3 regions of the Neobacillus sp. NPDC093182 genome follow, and region 2 is predicted to be linked to each of the others. Evidence: riboswitches for the same ligand, from Rfam matches in the RefSeq annotation. Region 2 holds a riboswitch; each other region holds the start of a gene.

Region 1 (4,839 bases), on a different contig from region 2:
CAATCTCTTACCTAATTCTTCATCCTTTACAACAGCTAGACCGGCAACGACATCGCTATGTCCTGATAAAAACTTAGTAGCACTATGGAGAACAACATCTGCTCCGAGCTCTAAAGGTCTCTGGTACTCAGGAGTTAAAAAAGTGTTATCTACATACGTAATGGCGTTGATCTCTTTAGCCAAAACGCAAATAGCTTCAATATCTGTAACCTTTAATAGTGGATTTGAAGGTGTTTCTACATAGAATGCTTTCGTGTTAGGCTTAATTGCCTCTTTTACTTGATTTAGGTCTGTCATATCTACAAATGTATGTTCAATCCCGAACCGAGTCAGTACCTGAGTGACCATGCGATAGGTACCGCCATATACATCTTCGGTAATAACGATATGGTCACCAGATGAAAGAAGTAGGAAAGCTGTTGAAATAGCAGCCATTCCCGACGAAAAAGCAAAACCCCTTGTCCCGCCTTCTAATTCCGCAATTACATCTTCGAGCGCTTCTCTTGTGGGGTTTCCACTTCTAGCGTAATCGTATTTTCCGTAACTTTCTATATCAAATTGATGGAAGGTTGATGCATGTTGGATCGGTACACTAACTGCTCCAGTGTTTGGATCTACTTTATGCTGATTATGAAGGAGCTTGGTTTCAAAACTATAATTTTCTGAACTCATTATCCAATCACTCCTTCTTTTAATTTCGCTAATGCCTGTTCAAGGTCTTCAATAATGTCTGTTGGGTCTTCAAGTCCTACAGAGAATCTTAATAGTCTGTTACATACACCTGACTGAATTCGAATTTCTTCTGGAATGTCAGCGTGGGTTTGTGTCGCTGGATAAGTAATAAAGCTTTCTGTTCCGCCAAGGCTTTCAGCAAATGAAATGAGAGAAAGACTTTGAAGGAATGGATTCACCCAAGCTTCATCTTGTAAGCGGAAGGAAACCATTCCTCCATTTCCTGGATACAGGACATCTGTTATACCGTCATGGTTAGAAAGGTATTCAACAATGGCCTTCGCATTGCTTTCATGTCTTTGCATTCTTAGTGATAAAGTTTTCATTCCACGCATTACTAACCAGGAATCAAAAGGACTTAGGACTCCACCGGCTCCATTATGATGAAAAGCCAATGCCTCACAAATTTCTTTACCTTTGGCAACGACCAGACCAGCTAGGACATCATTATGGCCGCCTAAGTATTTCGTCGCACTATGAATGACAATATCCGCACCCAGCAGGATTGGCTGTTGAAGAAGCGGTGTATAGAACGTATTATCAACAATCAGAATAATTCCGTGCCTTTTCGCAATTTTTGACACAGCTGCTATATCTGACTGCTGCATAAGCGGATTGGTCGGAGTCTCAAGAAAAATCGCCTTGGTTTGAGGGGTAATCCTTCTTTCAATCTCTTCAGGACTACACGTATTAACATATTGAGTCTTCAAGCCCCATTTTTTAAATCCCTTTTCTAGTAAACGATACGTTCCTCCGTACAAGTCCTCACTAACAATCCATTCGTCCCCAGACTCGAAAAGAGAAAGGATTGTAAAAATCGCTGCCATCCCCGAACTGCAAGCGAACCCCTGATCTGCGCCTTCAAGATCGGCAATCGCCTTTTCAAGGAGCTGACGGGTAGGATTACCTGTCCGTGAGTAATCAAATCCCGTTGATTGCCCGATTCCCTCGTGACGGTAAGCTGTTGAAAAATAAACAGGAGGATTGACGGTGCCTGTCACCGTATCACTTCTATTACCAATTTGAGCTAACTTTGTATCAATCTTATAAACCATGATCCGTATCCTCCTTTATATAAACAAAAAAAGTCTTCTATAAGAAGAAGACTTTTGGATGCACATTCGCATAGGTCATTCTTCTTATCTCACAAGTTACCTAATAACTTGATGGACTTAGCACCTTTTCAATGATAAAAAATGTCATTGAAGGTTGCTGAGACTTCATAGGGCCATTCCCTCAGCCTCTCTTGATAAGAAAGTATAATATTTAGACTTTTTATAAAATTTACTACACTAAAGCAGAAGTGTCAATTAATATTTAAAGGAAATCTATTTATACAAGAAAACTTTTAAATTATTTTTACGAATCGATGGTTGCTAGCAAGACATTTGTAACATCAGTGTGATGCTGAGTTTTTAGAGCAGTAATAATAAAATATTAATTGATATTCTTGCCTTACCTAACCTTTTAAAAATAATCTCTCCGTCTTTTAAGTACTTAACGACGAATGCAGCCGCACCAAGGAAGATATATCTTTTATCATAAACTTAGTTTAATGGATACACAAAGTTAAAGTAGAATGTTATAATGAATCAAAAAAATAAGGTAAGTCTATTTTTTTTTTGTTTGTGAAGGCGGTTTCAAACTCGTTTGGCAACGATCTTTTTTGCATTCTAATTAAGAGGAGTGATTATTTATATTTTACCATTGAGAAGATGGAAATTAGAATTGGAGGAAAATACCTGTGAAAAACATGTTTATGATCGGAAATGCACATCTCGACCCCGTATGGCTTTGGCGCTGGCAGGAAGGTTTTCAAGAAGTGAAGGCGACATTTCGTTCAGCACTCGATCGTCTAACAGAATATGAGAATTTTATTTTTACTTCAAGTTCTGCTGCGTATTATGAATGGATAGAAAAAAACGATTCAAAAATGTTTCAAGAAATCAATCAAAGAATTCAAGAAGGCAGATGGATTATTTGTGGCGGCTGGTGGATTCAGCCGGATTGTAATATTCCAAGTGGTGAATCATTTGTCCGACAAGGGCTGATCGGCCAGAACTATTTTAAAGAAAAGTTTGGGGTCACCGCCACTGTTGGTTACAATGTTGACAGCTTTGGTCATAATGGAATGCTGCCACAAATTTTAAAGAAATCCGGCATGGATTCTTATGTATTTATGAGACCTGGTCCAGAGGAAAAAGGGCTGCCGGGCAGGTTGTTTTTATGGGAATCCAAAGATGGTTCTCGGGTAAAAGCGTTTCGCATTCCCTTTGAATATTGCACCTTTGACCATCTAGAAAATCACATCATGCATTGTAAAAATGAACTTAAGCATTCTTTCAATCATCTAATGTGCTTCTATGGTGTTGGTAATCATGGCGGCGGGCCGACAAAGGAAAATATCGAGATTATTGAAAAATTAAACCAATCGATGGAAGATACCAATCTTATGTTTAGTTCACCGAATGAATTTTTTGACCATGTAGAGAGTTTTAAGGATACTCTTCCGGTTGTCCATGACGATCTGCACCATCATGCGATTGGTTGTTATTCTGTTCATTCCGAAGTAAAAAAGCTAAATCGATATTCTGAAAATCTCACTTTAATGGCTGAGAAGTTCTCCTCGGTTGCCAACTGGACGACAGATCAACCGTATCCAGAAGACATGAATCAGGCTTGGAAGGGAATCTTATTTAACCAGTTCCACGATATTTTAGCGGGGACAAGCATTTCAGAAGCATATGATGATGCTAGAGATTTATTTGGCGAGTCGATCAGTATTGCAACACGAAATATGAATTACGCCCTCCAATCGTTAAGTTGGAATATTGATATCGAAGAAGAAAAAGACATGAAGCCAATGGTCATCTTTAATCCTCATTCATGGCCGGTAAAGGTAAATGTTGAAATTGAGTATGGGCTTTTTGTGAATTATTTATTGCCACAAGAATTTATTATTGAAGATATTAATGGAAATGAAGTGCCTTACCAAATCATTGATTCTGTTGCGAAAGTACCGAATCGAAAAAGAGTTGCCTTTGTGGCTGAACTTCCACCATTAGGATATAGCACGTATAAACTTCGTGCGGTTAAGCCGACAAAAGAGTTTGAATCTGTAAAAGTAACCGATCACGAAATGGAAAACGACCGCTTCAAGCTAGTAATTGATAAAGAAACTGGTGGAATCAGCAGTTTATTCGACAAAGAGAAGGAAATCGAAGTGTTCAAGAGTAATGCGGCTATCCCTTATGTCATGAATGATTCTTCCGATTCATGGGGACATGGGAAACTTCGCTTTGATGAAATCGCCGGAGTCTTCAAGCCAATCCGGATTAAAAAGCTGGAAGAAGGTCCAGTAAAAGGGGTTATTCGGGTTACGTCTAAGTTTCAATCATCCACGATTGTCCAGGATTTTATCATGTACAAACAGTTAAATAAGATTGAAGTGAAAGTGAAAGTAAATTGGCAAGAAAGTTACCAAACGTTAAAACTCAAGTTTCCAGTAAGCTTTAATCAACGGCATGCAACTTCTGAGATTCCATTTGGGCATGCTTCGCGCGAGGCAAACGGAGATGAAAAGCCAATGCAAAATTGGATTGATGTAACAGGCACGATTAGCAAACAAAGGAAAGATATATATGGTTTAAGTCTTCTTAATGACGGCAAATATGGTGTCGATGTAAGTGGAAATAGTATCAATTTAACGGTTCTAAGAAGCCCGATTTATGCCCATCATGCTCCATTCGTACCAGATCCGGACGAGGATTATCCGATTATTGATCAAGGGATTCAAACTTTTACCTATCAATTGCTGCCACATGAAAATAGCTGGCAAGAAGCCGAAACGGTTAAGCATGCATTAGAACTGAATCAAAAGCCGCAGATCATTGTGGAAACCTATCATAAAGGTTCTTTAGCTCAAGAAGATTCATTTATTGAGATTGACCAGCCCAATATTATTCTTTCTGCTTTAAAAAAGGCTGAAAATCATGATGATTTGATTATTCGTCTTTATGAAGCCCATAACCAAGAAACAGTAGTCAACGTGGATTTGAAGAATTGGGGTAGGAAGATTGAACTGCAATTTGGACCATCTGAAATTAA
Region 2 (4,839 bases):
CCATATAAAGCTTTTCCTTTTTCCATTCTATAAAGTGACTCTACCACTTCTTCTTCTTGCGGATCCGCTAAGTAATGATCAATGATTTCGATTGCCTTGGCGTACTCTTTGTTCTCAGCAATGAGAGCCATGGCAATGAGCAGATCATGAACGAGGATAGATAAAATATCCTCGGCAAAATCACCGTACTGTTTTAACTTGCGTAAATAAAGCTCTCTCTTTTCTTTGTCACTGAACATCATGGCCTGGCCGGCACCGATTCTGTATAAATCATCCGCACGATAAAAGATTCGGTGCTTTTTTGAAAAAATTAAAGCATTTTCCATTACATGAGTGGCCGCAGCAAAATTACCGACCGCAAAATGAAGAATCGCTTCAGTATAGTCCAAGTCGACCTGTGTCATAGGGTCAATATAGACATGATTGGATTCAATTTCTTAACGTTCTCTCATGGGGATGATCATGGGAGGTGCCACCTTACCTTTACTTTTCTCCATGTCTTATAATGTAATGTTTGGCTACTACATCATGCTTGAACTTGGTTTAGGCGCATGTTTTGTATTCGTCAACACACCAACCCAAGTGATGATGCAAAAACAAATTGCTGACGAATTTAAGGGGCGTGTTTTTTCTCTCGTCGAAACTAGTTGCCATGGCTTTATCTCCATTAGGAATGGTGCTGTATGGTTTTCTGTACGACGTCTTCCCTGCTGAATGGGGTCTGCTGCTGTCATCTGGATTATTCCTGGGTGTAGTCCTTGCTCTCTTAAGACCAACCGTCATACGAAGGGTTCATCCGGAGCTTGCAGCGGAAAAAACATTGAAGGAAAGAGCGGAAGCATTTTGATGAGGTTTAAATGTTCGTTACAGATGAGGTTGGGCTCAGTTGATTCCAACCTCATCTTTATTTACCTATTTTTATCATTCTCCTAACCATCCTTAAATGAGCAACCAAGATGAGAAAAACGAAGGGATAGAGGCAGATAGAATACCAGAGCTTCCAGCCTGTATAGTTGAAAAAATGAGTCCTTTCAACAATAAATTCGATAATGGAGGATCCTGCTGTCCATGCAAGGATATAAAAGAGTTTCTGTTGATTTGTCCCTTTAAAGGGATAATAGTTTAAGAACAAAATACTGACCGGAATAAAATAAAGGAATTCAGCAACAAACCCCAGCCATTGAAATCCTTCACCAAAGTATCCGTACAAATGGTATTTAAAGACGAGAACCAAATCTACATTAATACCAAAAACCAACGCAAAAAGACTCGTTGTATACAATTCAATTTTACTCAATCTCTTTGGAACTAGGAATGCAATGATAACAAGAATAAAAAAGAATATAAATACCAGCTTCCACATAGATGGATTGTCTCCTTCAAAAGCAACTAATTAAAAGTTATACTTTCCAAATCCTTACATATATAGTCACATATTAATCACCACCTAAATAACGTGTCAAAAGAACTACTCCTTCCGTCTACAGGAAAGGATTAAATTTCCAAAAGAATGGTTATTTGGAACTAATTTATTATTCTGGTAAATAAATAACTCCCTTTATGAATACTAATGAATTAACCCCCAAGAAAGGAGTGAGTATGCAATGAGTGTATTAGACCGCAGTCCTTTTTTATACTTCTTATGTATCCTTGCTGGTTTTGCCTTATTAAGAGTACCGCTAACTGGATTTTTTGCACCGCTTAGTCCGTTAGTTCTCCTAATTGGTGTCTTAACTGTCCTTTTATTCTCACTTGTGTTAATCATCCAAGGGGTACTTAGTTTGGTGAAAAGAAGATAGTCGTTAAAAGATCAAGGAAGAGAGCGAAAATACTCGCTCTCTTTTCTCTTTTTTTGTTTTACCGGAGGCCTGCGGTAATTTTTTTTTTTTTTTTGGAAATGCCTATCTGTAAGCATTGAAAGCGATTTAAGTCTAAACGATTAATCATTATTTTAAAAAGGGGATTTGACTTTTGACTATTCCTACAGTAGATTAATTAACAAGTTCAAAAAATGAATAAAGTAAAAATACTTCTTATCAAGAGAGGTTGAGGGACTGGCCCTATGACACCTCGGCAGCGGAATCTATGATTCTGTGCCAAATCCAGCAAGTGCGACTTGATAGATAAGAAGAGGCCCAATGATTTTTTTCAATTTGCCCTCTTCTTTTTCAAGAAGAGGTTTTTTATTTTTAATTGAATAATATTTCTTATCCAGAGAGGTTGAGGGACTGGCCCTATGACACCTCGGCAGCGGAATCTATTCGGAGACTGTGCCAAATCCAGCAAGCGCAAAATGCTTGGGAGATAAGAAGAGCTTACTGCTTTGCTTTGCATCGGCATGCCCTCTTCTTGTTTCCAAGAAGAGGGTTTTTTATTTTACCAAAAACGGGACACTTCCCAAAAAAGGAGTTACATACCATGATCGAATTTCAGAAACTTAAAAAGGTTTATGAAAGTGGCGGACAGCAGGTTGCTGCATTGAATGGAATTGATTTGAAGATTAATAAGGGAGAGATTTTCGGAGTGATCGGGTTTAGCGGTGCCGGTAAAAGTTCACTTATCCGCTGTGTAAACTTACTAGAGCGTCCAACCTCTGGAAAGGTAATCGTCGATGGTCATGACCTCACATCTATGTCTGTCAGAGAAGTCCGTGAGATTAAGAAAAATATTGGAATGGTTTTTCAGCACTTTAATCTATTAAACTCAAAAACAGTGTTTTCCAACGTGGCAATGCCCCTGACACTTGCCAAAGTTCCCAAGGATGCGATTAAAAAGCGCGTTCAGGAATTACTAGAATTTGTCGGGTTAGCAGACAAAGCGGACTATTATCCTGACCAGCTTTCAGGCGGACAAAAGCAGCGAATTGGCATTGCAAGAGCCTTGGCAACACAGCCATCCATTCTACTTTGCGATGAGGCCACATCTGCACTCGATCCACAGACAACCAGCTCCATTTTACAGCTGTTGAAAAAAATCAATAAGGAATACAACATAACCATTCTAATCATTACCCATGAAATGGCGGTCATCAGAGAAATATGCGACCGAGTGGCGGTGATTGAAGCGGGTAAAATTATCGAAGAAGGCACGGTGTTTAACGTCTTTTCATCTCCTAAAACGGAGACGGCAAAGAACTTTGTAAGCTCCGTCATGAACGACCATATCCCTGATTCTATAAAAGATATCATTCAAAAACATGACGGAATGCAAAAGGTTTTCCGAATCAATTTTGTAGGCAGCTCAGCCGGGCAGCCTCTGCTCTCCGAACTTGCCAAGCAGTTTGATATTCATATTAATGTATTGTTCGGAACCATTACTGAGCTTCAAGGCACACCGTTTGGAAACTTAATTGTTGAGTTCCAAGGCTCTGACAAAGAAGTCATCCGTGCATTAACCTATATTAACCAGAAGAAAATCAGCATAAAGGAAGTGACAGCACATGCTAGTTAACTCAGAGCAAATTATTTCTGCTTTAATTGAAACGGTCCAAATGGTCGCTTTCTCACTCTTGTTCTCAACCATCCTTGGACTGCCGCTGGGAATCTTGCTCGTCGTAACACGGAAAGGCCATCTGCTTCAGAATCTGCCGTTTTTTAATGTATTGAATGGAATTATTAATATTTTTCGATCCGTTCCGTTCATTATTTTATTGGTTGCCATGATCCCCGTGACAAGGTTGATTGTTGGAACTTCAATTGGAACAGCAGCAGCAGTTGTTCCTCTCGTGTTCTATGCAGGACCCTATATTGCTAGATTGATAGAGAATTCCTTACTAGAGGTTGATCCTGGTGTCATTGAAGCAGCAGAGGCAATGGGCGCAACCCCATGGCAAATTATTAGTAAATTTCTAATTCCAGAAGCACTCAGCTCACTAGTTCTTGCCCTTACCATTGCGACCATCGGTCTTGTTGGGGCGTCGGCAATGGCTGGCGCAGTCGGCGGCGGTGGAATTGGGGATTTGGCCATTACATATGGCTACCAGCGTTTTGATACTGTCACGATGATGATTACAGTGGGAATTCTGATTGTGATCGTACAAGGTCTACAGTCATTTGGAAATATAGCAGCAAAAAAAATCAGACGAAGATAACCTAGGAGGAAAACGACTATGAAAAAACTTTTACTATCCATCATTATTATTACATTAGCGATTATTGGCGCTGGCTGCGCTGAAAAAACATCAGAGGTTAAAGAATCAACTACCGTTAAGCTTGGTGTTAGCGGAACCGATACACGTATTTGGGATTTTGTAGCGAAAAAAGCAGAAAAAGAGGGAATCAATATCGAAATCGTTTCATTCTCCGATTACGTTGCTCCCAACACAGCTCTTGCAGAAGGAGAAATAGATGTTAATGCATTCCAAACCGTTGCCTATTTTGATGTATTTATTAAAGAACACAAATTAGACCTAGTGCCAATCGCGACTACCGTCCTTGCCCCAATGGGAATATACTCTGAAAAATACAAAGATGTCAAAGACATTCCGGATGGTGCAAAAATTGCCGTTCCGAACGATGCATCCAATCAAGGCCGTGCATTATTACTTCTTCAAGAAGCTGGACTCATTGAATTACCAGAAGATTTCGACCCAAATGGTAATCTTACGCAAATTAAAAATAACCCTAAAAACATTGAATTTGTCGCAGTTGTACCAGCGCAAACACCAAGAGCATTGCCAGACGTTGCCGCTTCTGTGATCAATAACGGGATTGCTGGTGATGCAGGTCTTAGCCCATTAGAAGATGCGATTTTCCATGAAAGTGAAACTGCTACCCCTTACCTTAATATTATTGCTGTCCAAGCAAAAGACAAAGACAACAAAACATATAAGAGATTAGC
Region 3 (4,839 bases), on a different contig from region 2:
CTTAATCAGCTCCTGCCCCTTAAACGTTACCTCACCCTGGTTGCCATAAACCTCTGAAATCACGTTATTATCTATGGTGTGAACATGGAGACTGCAGCCTGCATTGGTTTTTCGATAGATTTCGACGTGAAGCAATGTTTCTGCTGAAGGCTTTAAGTGAGTTTCTTCTACTGCATGCCCAAATTCGTCTACTAACAAAAAGTCCTCTTCTGTACGTTTGCGTTTATCCTTACCACTCGCCGTCACCAGAAATTGCAGAGGATTATCACTTACCTTAATAGCAAGGTTGCCGCTTGTTCCCATAAACCAATCGCGCTCAGCTAGTTCATCCTTTATATCTGCTAACTCCTGCCATTTTTCCTCTAACATGATGTCCTCTTCACCTCAATCTGATTTTTAATTTCATCTATACAGTCAAAAAAAGTAATAAAACCTTTATGGTTTAAACCCCATTCAGCACATTTTTCCTCTAACAAATCTCTTGCCAGTACAAAATCAGCTTGTTTCGCTGCCTCAAGATCGGTTACGGAGTCACCGATTACGATTGTAAAGATATCTTCATCTTGGTTTAACTTTCGTATAATACTAGGTTTGCAGCATCCGCATTCATTTTCACATAAAGAATCACAGGTATATGGCCAAAGTATTCTTATGTTTTCTCCTGAAAAATCGCTGTGGTTACAATAAATCCCTTCAAACGGGCCGTATTTTTCAAGAATCGGATAAACAAAGAAATCTATCCCGCCGCTGACAATATAAAAAGGAATATTTTCTGTTCTAGCAAACTGGACAAATTCAGAAAACCCTTTGCGTATCTTGGCGTTTTCAATTGCAAATTTTGTAATTTCATCTTTTTGGCTGCTAGGTAATTCCCAAAATAATTTGCCTACACCCTCACTAATAGAGATCTTTTGTGATAAAATCTGATCTTTAATTTGCTCCCAATTAGGTGGTGCAAATTTTTTCATGATTGCAATGATGTTATCACTCTCGGTAATCGTCCCATCAAAATCACAGTAGATGACAGGCTTCATTTATTCTGACACCTCTGCATTTCCCCATAACTGTAATGCACTCTTTAGCTCCGGATATTGCTCTCTTCCTTCTGCTAAGGTCTTCCCTTGAAGATTCACTTCAATTGCTTGTCGGAATGCAAGTCCGCCGCCGCGCGCACCATTTGGATGCCCATGAACGCCGCCTCCAGCGTTAATGACAGATTCAATTCCGAAATCCCGAATCAACAGCGGCACTAACCCAGGATGTATGCCTGCCGATGGGACAGGAAACGACCGCTTTATAGTATCTGTTTTAACTAATTCCTCTGCGATTGAAATGGCAGAGGATTTCTCTAATGCCACTGTTCCATATGGTGATGGAAATAATGACAAATCAGCACCTGCAAGTCTAAGAAGCTTACCTAATAACAAGGAATGCGAGAGACCATAATGGGATGATGATGTTAAAGCCCCGCTTACAGCAGGATGAGCCATTAATGGTAAGGAAATTTGATCATCCTCACGCAGCTCTTGTAAAACGTCTAATCCATAAGCAAAAACATTAAAAAGTAACAAGTCTGCACCAAGCTCTTTTGCTTTCCTAGCTTTGTCCTTCAACTGCGATGTTCTGCCTGTTAGATTTACCGCATACAAGGTACGATGTCCGGTATGTTCAAATGCTTCCTGTAACACTTTTTTGCCTTCTGTTATTCTTTTTTCAAATGGAGTCAGCTCATTTTCAAAAAGAATTTCGTCATCCTTTACGAAATCAACACCGCCAAGAGCCTGTTGCTTTAACTGCTCTGTTAGAAAATTTATATCCTTCCCCAAAACTCCTTTAAAGATGCTCATTAATAGCGGACGGTTAAAAACCCCGAGCTTTTCTCTTAATCCTTCAATACCAAATCTAGGTCCAGGGAATTTGCTTTTTAATTCATCCTCAAACTGTAAATCAATTAATTTTATTTTTCCATCTAATGAAAGTTTTCCAAAAACGGTGGTCAGAATGGCAGGAATATCATTAGAAAAATTGATGGTTGGATATGCAATACGGATAGTCGACTGATCCTCTTGTAAACCTTCAGTCGAAACTACCCTGCCTTTGTGCTTGCGTAATTGACTCTGTTCTAGTTCAGGTAAGTTCGTCCATGAACCGACAGTCAAACCTAAAGCAATTTCCTCAGCTTTTTTTTCAAGATTTTTTTCACCGTGAACTAGGTATGTAGCTATTAATTCAGTCAATTTCACTCTTCCTTTCTAGAGAAACATAAAAAACCTCTTCCAAAAAGAAGAGGTTAGCATCGCAAACTAACATCTTCTCATCTTTCAGCTTGTGCTGCAAGATTTAGCACCGTGCCTAACATAAGTGTTAAGTCGGTTGCCGGGCTTCATAGGGCTTTTCCCTCCGCCTGCTCTTGATAAGAAAACGATCGTATTAGTTACTATTATCATGTTGATAAACTATATTTTGCATTATCCCAAGAATTATATTTTTTGTCAATGCTATTTTTTAAATATTTCTAACTTACTAATTCTTCTAACCGCTTCTCCTAAACGTTCCTCACTTGTGAGCAAACCAACCCGGACATAGCCTTCACCTAATTCACCAAATGCAATCCCAGGAGCAACGGCAATATGTGCCTGCTTCAGAAGGATATCAGCAAATTCAGTAGAAGTAAGCCCTTCAGGTACCTTTAGCCAAGCAAAAAAGGATCCCTTTGGCGCTGTCACATTCCAGCCAAGAGAACGAAGTCCCTCTATCAAAACATTTCTCCTGCGCTCATAGAGATTATTCAATTCTCGAACACAATCCTGCGGACCGGTTAATGCTTCCGCAGCTGCTTCCTGAATACCGCCAAATATGCTGCAATATAGATGGTCTTGTAAAAGCTCAATGGCTGAAATAACACTGCTATTGCCTACTGCGAATCCAACACGCCACCCTGCCATGTTGTAGGTTTTCGAAAGAGTATAGATTTCAATGCCAACTTCTTTTGCTCCATCAATCTGTAAAAAACTGACTGGCTTATCTCCATCAAAGCCTATTGCCCCATAGGCAAAATCGTGAACCACACAAATATCATTAAGGCTTGCAAGTTTAACCGTCTCCTCAAAAAATTCCTTTGTGGCTGCAGCCCCTGTTGGATTGTTCGGATAATTAAGGAACATTAATTTTGCTCTTTCAATCGCCTCAGAAGGTAACTCATTAAAGTCTGGCAGAAAATTATTACTTTCCCGTAATGGCATCGTTACCATTTCTGCCTTTGCTAGCGCTACCCCAGATAAGTAATCAGGATAACCTGGATCAGGAACAAGCATTGTATCACCTGGATTTAATAGGCATTGTGGAATTTCCACTAATCCTGCCTTACCTCCAAACAAAATGGCTACTTCCTTATCCGGATCAATGGTTACATCATATTCTCTTTTGTAAAAATCTGCAGCCGCCTGCTTTAAATAACCATGTCCCTGAAATGGAGAATACCTATGGTTTGCAGGATTTGCGGCTGCTTCCTGCATTTTTTTTACGATATGGTTGGGGGTAGCCTGATCGGGATTACCCTGTCCTAAATTAATTACATCATAGCCTGCTTCAATGTATTTCCCTACCTTTTTTACTAAAGAAGCAAAAAACTGTTTCGGAAGATTGTTTAAAATTTCCGATGTTGGAAATTGTTTCATCATATCACCTGCTTTAATTTATACATTTTGTTGTTGAATTCTAGTCACAAATGATATAACTTTTAAGACAGCTTGTAAAGAAAAAATTCCGAAATTTCAAAATGAGGTGAAGTTGGGTGAAATTTAAAATAACTTGTTTGCAAATGGATATTGCCTTTGGAGATCCAAATAAAAACTATCAACACGCAGAAAAACTTATCGGAAATGCAATGAAAGAAAATCCTGATATTATTGTGTTACCGGAGTTATGGACAACAGGGTATGATTTGACACGCCTTGACACCATTGCAGACAGGAATGCAGAAAAAACGATTGATTTTTTAACGAAAGCTGCAAAAAAATATCAAGTTCACTTTGTCGGAGGTTCGGTGGCAAATCGAGGAGGTCAAGGAGTTAAAAATACCCTCCTAATCGTCAATAATGAAGGAAAGCTTGTCCAATCATATAGTAAACTGCATCTTTTTAAATTGATGGATGAGCATCTTTACCTCGAGGCAGGTCAAGAGAAAGGGTTATTTGAATTGGATAATCGGTCTTTCGGCGGAGTCATTTGCTATGATATTCGTTTCCCAGAATGGATTCGTGCACATACCGCAAAAGGAGCTGAAGCATTATTTGTTGTTGCAGAATGGCCAGCTCCCCGTTTATCGCACTGGAGATCATTGTTAATTGCAAGAGCCATTGAAAATCAATGTTTCGTCATTGCCTGCAACCGCTCCGGATCTGATCCAAATAATGAATTCGCTGGTCATTCCATGATTATTGACCCATGGGGAGAAGTAATCGCTGAAGCTGGAGCAAATGAGGAAATATTGTCTGTAGTAATTGAGTTGGACCTCGTAAAGGATATTCGAAAACAAATCCCCATTTTTGAAGATAGAAGACCAGATTTATACTAGCCAAAAAAACCACTTCCAATTATCGGCAGTGGTTTTCCTAATTTTCATGTTTTAATGGTATCCTAATCTTAAATAAAGTTCCTATTCCTTCTTCACTTTCAACTTCAATACTCCCTTTATGTTCCTCGATAATTCGATAACTGACCATCAATCCAAGCCCAGTACCTTTTTCTTTAGTAGTATAAAACGGTTTTCCAAGTTTTTTTATTTTATCCTTAGGAATCCCCGTTCCTTCATCACGAATTGAAATCTGGATAAATTGG

What was found. Region 2 has a riboswitch for S-adenosylmethionine ahead of ACIQAA_RS07855 (methionine ABC transporter ATP-binding protein). Riboswitches for the same ligand answer to the same signal wherever they lie in the genome.
Region 1: linked by a shared signal. The riboswitch ahead of ACIQAA_RS11915 (methionine biosynthesis PLP-dependent protein) and the one ahead of ACIQAA_RS07855 (methionine ABC transporter ATP-binding protein) in region 2 are both predicted to bind S-adenosylmethionine.
Region 3: linked by a shared signal. The riboswitch ahead of mtnW (2,3-diketo-5-methylthiopentyl-1-phosphate enolase) and the one ahead of ACIQAA_RS07855 (methionine ABC transporter ATP-binding protein) in region 2 are both predicted to bind S-adenosylmethionine.

What each region holds. Positions count from the first base shown of each region.
Region 1 is NZ_JBIVOI010000005.1:233,255-238,093, forward strand. It holds gene metC (cystathionine beta-lyase) at 1-672, opposite strand, end outside; gene ACIQAA_RS11915 (methionine biosynthesis PLP-dependent protein) at 672-1,787, opposite strand; SAM riboswitch class I at 1,869-1,988, opposite strand; gene ACIQAA_RS11920 (alpha-mannosidase) at 2,486-4,839, shown strand, end outside.
Region 2 is NZ_JBIVOI010000003.1:81,584-86,422, forward strand. It holds gene ACIQAA_RS07835 (hypothetical protein) at 1-389, opposite strand, end outside; gene ACIQAA_RS07840 (hypothetical protein) at 602-847, shown strand; gene ACIQAA_RS07845 (CBO0543 family protein) at 905-1,363, opposite strand; gene ACIQAA_RS07850 (hypothetical protein) at 1,605-1,799, shown strand; SAM riboswitch class I at 2,031-2,130, shown strand; SAM riboswitch class I at 2,205-2,311, shown strand; gene ACIQAA_RS07855 (methionine ABC transporter ATP-binding protein) at 2,419-3,450, shown strand; gene ACIQAA_RS07860 (methionine ABC transporter permease) at 3,440-4,090, shown strand; gene ACIQAA_RS07865 (MetQ/NlpA family ABC transporter substrate-binding protein) at 4,109-4,839, shown strand, end outside.
Region 3 is NZ_JBIVOI010000018.1:73,969-78,807, reverse strand. It holds gene ACIQAA_RS26510 (methylthioribulose 1-phosphate dehydratase) at 1-369, opposite strand, end outside; gene ACIQAA_RS26505 (2-hydroxy-3-keto-5-methylthiopentenyl-1-phosphate phosphatase) at 363-1,034, opposite strand; gene mtnW (2,3-diketo-5-methylthiopentyl-1-phosphate enolase) at 1,035-2,237, opposite strand; SAM riboswitch class I at 2,312-2,420, opposite strand; gene ACIQAA_RS26495 (pyridoxal phosphate-dependent aminotransferase) at 2,499-3,677, opposite strand; gene ACIQAA_RS26490 (carbon-nitrogen family hydrolase) at 3,794-4,576, shown strand; gene ACIQAA_RS26485 (PAS domain-containing sensor histidine kinase) at 4,614-4,839, opposite strand, start outside.